Regions from separate parts of the Priestia sp. P5 genome, predicted to be linked through region 2. Evidence: a T-box and tRNA genes for the amino acid it is inferred to sense, from the RefSeq annotation. Region 2 holds a T-box; the other holds one or more tRNA genes.
What was found. A T-box is a leader RNA that pairs with one kind of tRNA and senses whether it is charged. The one in region 2 lies ahead of thrS (threonine--tRNA ligase), so its partner is inferred to be a tRNA-Thr.

Region 1 (4,436 bases), on a different contig from region 2:
GCTTCCGAGTCCGCCCGCTCCGATAAGAGCCACGATTGTCGCTGTACCAATAATGAGTACCATCGCTGTGCGAATCCCGGCCATAATGACAGGAAGCGCTAGAGGAAGTTCTACTTTAATTAATCGTCTCCACGAGTTCATCCCCATGGCTTTGGATGCTTCAATTAAAGATGGGTCCACTTCTTTAATTCCGGTATATGTATTTCGTACAATAGGAAGAAGCGAATATAAAAACAGTGCAATAACCGCGGGAAAGGTTCCAATTCCGACAAGAGGAATCAGTAATCCTAATAAAGCGAGTGAAGGAATGGTTTGCAGTACGGCTGTTACGCCAATGATCGGTTCAGCAATGCGGTCATGTCTCGTTAAGTACAGTCCGAGCGGCACTGAAATTAATACGGCGATAACAAGGGCCAGTACTGAAATTTGAATGTGTTCAAGAAGAGCTTGAAACAGTGCGTCTCCTCGTTGATCTAGTAATGTGCTTAGTGCATTCATTACAGCGTTCCTCCTTCTTTCGTCTTATCAGAAAGAAACGCTAATAGAGTTTTGCGCGTTACAACGCCAATGCGTTTGCTCCCTTTTTTCACGGCTATTGCTTCATGGTCGTAAAGGGCGTCCATTGCCTGCTGAACAGTAGCGGTTGAAGCTAGCTCTTCAGTAGGTTCTACGTCTGGCTGTTCACTTTCTTTGAGAAACATATCCAATGTCTCAAATAAAGCATTTCCTTGATTTCCAATAAACGTTTTTACAAATTCATTCTTAGGCTTTTGAATGAATTCCTCCGGGGTTCCAACTTGAACAATTTCCCCGTCTTTCATTAGGCAGATACGATCTCCAAGCGTCATCGCTTCGCTCATATCGTGCGTAACAAACACAAATGTTTTTTTGATTTTTTCTTTTAAGCTAATAACATCTTGCTGAAGCTGTTCGCGGCTTAACGGATCGAGGGCACTAAAGGGTTCGTCCATTAAAATAACGGGGGGATCAGCTGCGAGGGCACGTGCTACACCTACACGTTGCTGCTGGCCACCTGAGAGCTCAGACGGCTTTCGATTTCGATACTGCTTTGGGTCTAGTCCTACCAAGGTAAGCAGTTCATCAATGCGCGTTTTGATTTTGTTTTTCTTCCAATGCTTCATCTCGGGTACAATAGCTATATTTTCAGCGATGGTCATATGAGGAAAAAGAGCAATCTGCTGCAAGACATAACCAATGTTCCAGCGTAGCTCATGTATGTTGTGGTCCGATACGAGCTTATCTTTTATGTATAGTTCTCCTTCGGTAATATCATGAAGACGGTTAATCATTTTTAAGGTGGTTGTTTTCCCACACCCACTCGGACCAATTAAAACGAAAAACTCTCCTTCGTTAATTTCTAGATTAATATTTTTCACGGCGGTCGTACCGTCTGGATATTGCTTTGACACATTCTTAAACGTAATCAAATTACCGTTCACACTCCCTGTTGAAATTTAACCCCCCCAGTTTCGTGTACCCAATACTTAGAGGCAATAAACATTCTTTTAAGATTATTTCTGAATATGATTCATAAGACATAGTGAAAAAGATACACATGTTTTCTCACAGCGTCCTAATAAGGCTATCAAACTGTTAAAATTTTCACAAGGCGGGGAAGAATAATTCGGAGAAGAATTTTAAAGCCAACACAGATAAAAAAACCTTCTTTCAACAAGAAAGAAGGTTTTTTAGTATGCTAGCGACAGGGATCGAACCTGCGACCTCTTGCTTACCATGCAAGTGCTCTACCTACTGAGCTACACCAGCGTCTTGGAAAATTATATCACGTTTAAATTCATTTAGGAAGCGCTTTTTTAAATTTTTTTATTAGTATATTCTCTAATTTGCGTCTTCTGAAATTCGCACTTTCTACAAAGTTCCATATTTTATGTTAGAACTCCTTACATAAATTGTGTGAATTTTCTTTTTTTATATTACCCTTAGTAAAAGAGCTTACAAAAGAAGGGAAGAAAATAGATGGAACAACAACCAACCATGACCAAATCAAAAACGGCAACTCCCTACCCAAGAGACTGCACGTTCAGCCTGGAAGATTGGACGACGCTCGCTAAGTATTGGTACCCCGTCGCACGCTGCAGTGATGTAACAGAGAAACCAACGTCCGTAAAACTGCTAGATGTAAATCTAGTTCTATACCGTACCACACACAAAGTAGTAGCGGCTCGTGATTTATGCGTTCACCGAGGCACCCCCCTTAGCATGGGCTGGGTGGAAGATGATGAAATTGTCTGTCCTTACCACGGCTTCCGCTATGCAACGGACGGCGCATGCACATCGATTCCAGCTCACCCTGATGCCAACATTTCTCCCCGCCTGTGTATGGCCGTCTATCCAGTTATTGAACGATTTGGATTAGTGTGGACTTCCCTGACAGGAGAACAAGATAACCTGCCTTACTTCGATGCGTGGGAGGACCCTGATTTTCAGCAAATTGTTTGTCCGAGCTTTGATATCATGGGTTCGGCCGGTCGTCAAATGGAAGGCTTTTTAGACGTAGCTCATTTTGCTTGGGTTCACACGGACACATTTGGTGATCGAAACAACGCCTTTGTGCCTAAATATAAAGTAAGCGATACAGAGTATGGGCTTCATGTAGAATATACGAGCACCATGAGCAATTATTCCAAAGAACAGCAGCATTTAAATCCACCTGATTTTAAATGGCTTCGCGTCTTTGATGTTTATCCGCCGTTTGCAGCTACGCTAAAAGTATACTTCCCAGAAGGCGCAGAGCTGTGGATTATGAATGCAGTCTCTCCTATTTCAGCCCGCGAAACACGTTTATTCGCACCAATTGCTCGAAACTTTGACAAAGATTCTCCCGTTGAAGGTGTGTATGACTTTAACCTTCGCGTCTTTGACGAAGACCGTGAAATGGTTGAAAACCAAAAACCTGAAGACTTGCCTTTAGACCTGCAGATGGAAGCGCATATTATGGCTGATCAAACGTCCATCGGCTACCGGAAATTATTAAAGAAAATGGGCTTAAGCTTTAGATATACAAGCTAAAAAAATCCCCGCTGTCTCAGCGGGGATTTTTTTTCATTTAGCAAATTGCTCGCGTCCTGCTTTTTCCTTTATCACTTCATCTTCACTTGCCGGCGTTGCGCGTTTCATAAACAATGAAAGAATTAAGGCAACTACCACTAGTACTACTGAGACAGCAAACGCATCGTTAATCCCTTGTACCATTGCCTGCATCCCAATCTGTTCTTTCATTTGAGCTGCTCCGGCTGCGGTTGCATTCGCTGCTCCTGCTCCGCTCATTGCATCTTGAGCGAGCTCTTTTGCATGCGTAGCTGTACGGTTTGACATCACCGTTACTAATAGAGCCGAACCAATAGCTCCTGATACTTGTTGAAGCGTATTGTTCATGGCAGTACCATGCGGATTAAAGCGCTGCGGCAGCTGATTTAATCCGTTTGTCATAACCGGCATCATCACCATGGACATTCCGAACATGCGAAGCGTGTAAAGCGTAATGAGCGTTGTATACGTCGTATCAAGCTCTAAGTTACTGAAGAAATACGTCGTAACGGCTGTAATCGTCAGACCCGTTACAGCCAGTGCACGCGCTCCGAATTTATCAAATAATTTTCCGGTAATCGGTGACATCACACCCATTAATAGCGCACCTGGAAGCATTAGTAATCCTGAATGAAGCGGAGAAATGCCTCGTACCGTTTGAACATAAATTGGCATTAGCAGCATGGCTGAGAATAATGCCATTGTGATCACCATTGAAATCGTTGATGATAAAGCAAACATTGGATATTTAAAAATGCGAAATTCAAGCATAGGTGTTTTCAGCTTGAACTGACGCGTAATAAATAAAATCAGAGACACAGCTCCTACGATAATGGTGCCGTATACTTCCACAGAATCCCAGCCTTTATCCCCTGCTGAGCTAAATCCGTATAGAAGTCCTCCAAATCCAATTGTAGATAACACAAGTGATAGGAAATCCAAATTGATTTCCACTTTTTCTTTTTTGTCTTTTAATAGGAAGAAAGCGCCTATTAACACAATTGCTGCAATTGGCGTAACAAGGTGGAACAGCATTCTCCACTCATAGTGTTCAATTAGCCACCCTGATAAGGTAGGACCAATTGCCGGAGCAAAAATCATAACTAAACCGAAAATCCCCATCGCAGCTCCGCGTTTTTCTAATGGAAAACTTGTGAGCAATACGTTCATTAAAAGCGGCATCATAATGGCTGCGCCTGATGCTTGAATAATACGAGCGGTTAACAAGACCGAAAAGACGGACGAAGCACCGGCAAGTATTGTTCCTGCTGTAAATAAAGTCATCGCCGTTAAAAATAAGCCTCTCACAGAATAGCGCTGAATTAAAAAAGCGGTAGTTGGAATCATAATACCATTCACTAACATAT
Region 2 (4,436 bases):
TACGCCATTTCTACGATTCATGTGATAACGATGCAAAAAAAATGTATCATCAAACGATTGAATTATTACTTGAAAAAGGGGAGTTTCAGAGGGACCCTTATTTTTATCCTACTGCGAATCCTGAATATATTTCTAGCCAGGATTTTACGGATGGTTTTTTCGGAAAAGGCAGACGTTTGACGGCACTAGAAATCATAAGTATTTCTTTCAACCTTAAAAAAAGCATTATGGCTAAAACTCTTTCTATTGGATTTAGTCAGGTCGCTCAATCAAAAGAAGTGAGAAAATTTTTAGAGGATTCGGAAAAAACAGCTGACGAACAAATACAATCCTTTTCAAAAATCATGCACGCTGATAATTTACCAATTCCTAAATCATGGGAGACAGAAGTAACAACTTCAACAGACGCTCCTTTTTCTGATAAATTAATGATGTATCATATTGGATTTTTATTCCAAGCTGCGCAAGCCTATCATGGAACAGGTTTAGCGTCAGCTATGCGAACAGATCTTGTAGCTGCTTATGAAGGTGTTATCCTAAAAAATTTAATGGTCACAAAAAAATGGTTTGATATTATGGTAAAAAATAAATGGTTAGAACAACCACCACTTGCTCCTAACAGAAAAGAAATAGCAAAAGAAAAATAATAAAATCTAATATTTTGAGCAAATTACACAAGACGCCGTGAGGCATCAGCGAAAATCCTTACTGCAATAGAGCAGAAAAAACCTACCTCTTTGGATTGGGAAGAGATAGGTTTTTTCGATTTTTAAGCTGTATACTCTATACAAAGTTAGTTAACATAATCACTCTTTCCGGAACACATCAAAAAAGAGAACCCTTATGGGAGTAAGGGTTCGAAAGAGGTCTCAATTATGAGTTATGCAGCTTTTTATACATCCTTGACGCGTAAGGGTTTCATACTAGGGCATAACCCAAACGAATGAATAAAAAGTGCACCTTTTATTCATATGTAAAAATGTAAAATATAGTATATATGGTAAAAATATGATATTATTGTTTACGGTGCTATGCTATGATTCTTCACTAAGTTTGAATCATGAAGAAGCAACCTCGTCCGCCATGTCGGGGTTGCTTTTTATTTTGCTATTTTTCTAACTCAACAAAATAGGATTACGTAAATTACTTTATGTTTGTGTAGGTCTCATTTTTTATGCATATGCCAGCTCCTCTAAATTAGTTTTTAGGGAGAAATTTACGTGCATATCTGAAACATAAATTAATTCTAATTAATTACATATTTAGAATTAAGTATTGACATTTACAAATAATATAAATTATAATTCTATTTATTGGAAATGAACATGTTGAGCGTTGAAAAGGACACGAATTATTTTTATATTTCTTTACAGAGAATAGGGCCTTTGGCTGTGAGCCCTTAAGAAAGAGAAATAATTTACCACCTTGGAGCTATTGTGGGGAAATATGTAGATAGAGTAACCGCAATCGGGAAATCCGTTATCTTTTTGAGAATATAACACTTGTAGTGTTTTATAAAATTAGGGTGGTACCACGACCGCACTCGTCCCTGTTAGAGGGATGAGTGCGGTTTTTTATGTTCAAAAATAAATAGGTAAGCAACGAAAAGGACATGAATTATTTTTACACTTCTTTACAGAGAATAGGGTCTTTGGCTGTGAGCCCTTAAGAAAGAGAAATAATTTACCACCTTGGAGCTTTATTAGTGAACTAGTAGTAATTAATAACGTTTGCGACGTTACAGCACCAGAGCCATTGATATATTTATATTGATGGGAATTTGGGTGGTACCACGTGTGAAAACATACTCGTCCCTTACTTAGGGACGAGTATGTTTTTTTTTGACTTTATTTAAATAGGAGAGGTTATCATGAGTAAAGATTTGGTTCAAATTCGTTTTTTAGATGGAAATGAGAAAGAATTTTCAAAAGGTATTACATTACATGCTATTGCAGAATCCATTAGTTCTAGCCTAAAGAAGAAAGCCATTGCGGGTAAAGTAAATGGAGAATTATATGACTTGCATCGATCAATTAATCAAGATGCAGAAATCGAAATCTTAACATTAGATTCTGACGAAGGTCTAGAAATTATGAGGCATACAACAGCTCACATACTTGCTCAGGCAGTAAAAAGAGTACATAAGAATGTGAAGTTAGGTGTAGGCCCAGTTATTGAAGATGGATTTTATTACGATATGGATCTTTCTACAACGATTGCTTCTAATGAGTTACTACAACTTGAACATGAAATGAAGAAAATTATTAATGAAAATCACCCTATTGAACGTACTGAAGTGACACGCAGTGAAGCTGAAAAAATATTTAGCGAAATAAACGATGAGTTGAAACTAGAGTTATTACGTGATATTCCTATGAATGAAACAGTTACAATTTATAAACAAGGGGAATTTTTCGATTTATGTCGTGGCCCTCACCTACCTTCTACTGGAATGGTTAAGGCGTTTAAATTAACAAAAGTATCAGGAGCATACTGGAGAGGTAACAGCGATAACCAAATGTTACAACGTGTATATGGCGTAGCTTTCCGTTCTCAAAAACAGTTAAATGAGTATGTACTATTTTTAGAAGAGGCAGCTAAAAGAGATCATCGAAAGTTAGGAAATGAACTAGAATTATTTATGTTTTCTGATGAAGCACCTGGAATGCCTTTTTATCTAGCTAAAGGACAAATGGTTAAAAATCAGCTGGAGCAATTCCTACGATCCGTTCAAGAAAAGCATAATTACGAAGAAGTACGTACTCCTTTTATGATGAATCAACAATTATGGGAAAAGTCTGGTCATTGGGATCATTACAAGGATAATATGTATTTTTCAGAAGTTGATAACGCTAAATTTGCATTAAAGCCTATGAACTGTCCTGGCCATATGCTTATCTTTAAAAATAAGCTCCATTCCTATAGAGATTTACCAATTCGCATGGGAGAATTCGGTCAAGTTCATCGTCATGAATTTAGTGGAGCTCTCAATGGATTATTAAGAGTTCGTACGTTTTGTCAGGACGATGCTCATATCTTTGTTACTCCTGAACAAATTGAAAGTGAAATTAAATCGGTCATTGAATTAGTGGATTATATCTATAAAACATTTGGTTTTGAATATAGTATAGAACTTTCAACTCGACCAGAAGACTCCATGGGAGAGGATAGCTTATGGGAACTTGCTGAAAACTCCTTAGAAAACGTATTAAAAAAGTTGAACTTTGATTATAAATTGAATGAAGGCGACGGAGCATTTTATGGTCCTAAAATAGATTTTCATATTAAAGATGCCTTAAAAAGAAGTCATCAATGTGCAACAATTCAATTAGACTTCCAGCTACCAGAAAAATTTGATTTGAATTATATTAACGAAAAGAACGAAAAACAGCGTCCAGTGGTAATTCACCGAGCTATTTTTGGATCTCTTGACCGTTTCTTTGGCATTTTAATTGAACACTTTGGAGGCGTCTTCCCAACATGGTTGGCACCTGTACAAGTAAAGGTTATTCCAGTGTCCCTAAAAGTTCATCAGGAATATGCACAAGAGATTAAAGCAGCTCTAGGGAATAAAGGGATTCGAGTAGAATTAGACAATCGAGAACAAAAGCTCGGATATAAGATTCGAGAAGCTCAAGTGGCGAAGGTTCCTTATATTTTGGTATTAGGAGATAAGGAAATGGAAAGCAACTCCGTAAACGTACGAAAACACGGTGAAGAAAAGTCTGAAACTTTCAATTTAGATAGTTTTATTGAAAAACTTCAGGATGAAATTGTTGAAAAGAAACTTAGATAATTAAACAAAAAAGGTTCCTTAAAATTTAATAAGGGACCTTTTTGTATTTCTAGTTTACTCTTTCCTAGAATGAATCAGCACAGGTGTTTATGTTTTATTATTAGGCTTGTATATACTAATTTTACAATTTTTTCATATAAAGTCATTGACTTTTTTAGCACCTAGTACTAATATCAATTCATATATCTTGATAATAAAGAAGGGTGAATACAATGAAATCAACTGCACGTATTACAGCAATAGGTACATACGTACCAGAAAAAAGACTTACCAATGACGATTTAGAACGAATTGTAGATACGAACGATGAATGGATTGTGAAACGAACTGGCATGAAAGAAAGAAGAATTGCTGATGAAAACGAATATTCTTCTGACCTAGCTATTAAAGCAATTGAAAACTTAGTGGAGCAATATCAGAAAGATTTAAAGGATGTAGGATGTATCATTGTCTCAACTACAACACCGGACTATGCATTTCCCAGCGTAGCAGCCCAAATACAAGATTACTTTGATATTCCTACAACCGGGGCTTTAGACTTTAACGCTACCTGTGCTGGTTTTACATATGGATTACACATGGCAAACGCCTTTATTACATCTGGACTTCATCATAAAGTTTTAGTCGTAACTGCAGAAAC

Region 1: it has a tRNA-Thr gene. The T-box ahead of thrS (threonine--tRNA ligase) is inferred to sense a tRNA for this amino acid. The anticodon was not compared.

Annotation. Positions count from the first base shown of each region.
Region 1 is NZ_JAKWFJ010000001.1:962,027-966,462, reverse strand. Features, by position in the region: gene MMB69_RS04935 (ABC transporter permease/substrate-binding protein) at 1-498, opposite strand, end outside; gene MMB69_RS04930 (ABC transporter ATP-binding protein) at 498-1,448, opposite strand; tRNA gene MMB69_RS04925 (tRNA-Thr) at 1,716-1,788, opposite strand; gene MMB69_RS04920 (aromatic ring-hydroxylating oxygenase subunit alpha) at 1,999-3,051, shown strand; gene MMB69_RS04915 (DHA2 family efflux MFS transporter permease subunit) at 3,085-4,436, opposite strand, start outside.
Region 2 is NZ_JAKWFJ010000006.1:77,457-81,892, forward strand. Features, by position in the region: gene MMB69_RS25270 (DUF3231 family protein) at 1-647, shown strand, start outside; T-box leader at 1,327-1,554, shown strand; T-box leader at 1,593-1,819, shown strand; gene thrS (threonine--tRNA ligase) at 1,871-3,796, shown strand; gene MMB69_RS25280 (ketoacyl-ACP synthase III) at 4,009-4,436, shown strand, end outside.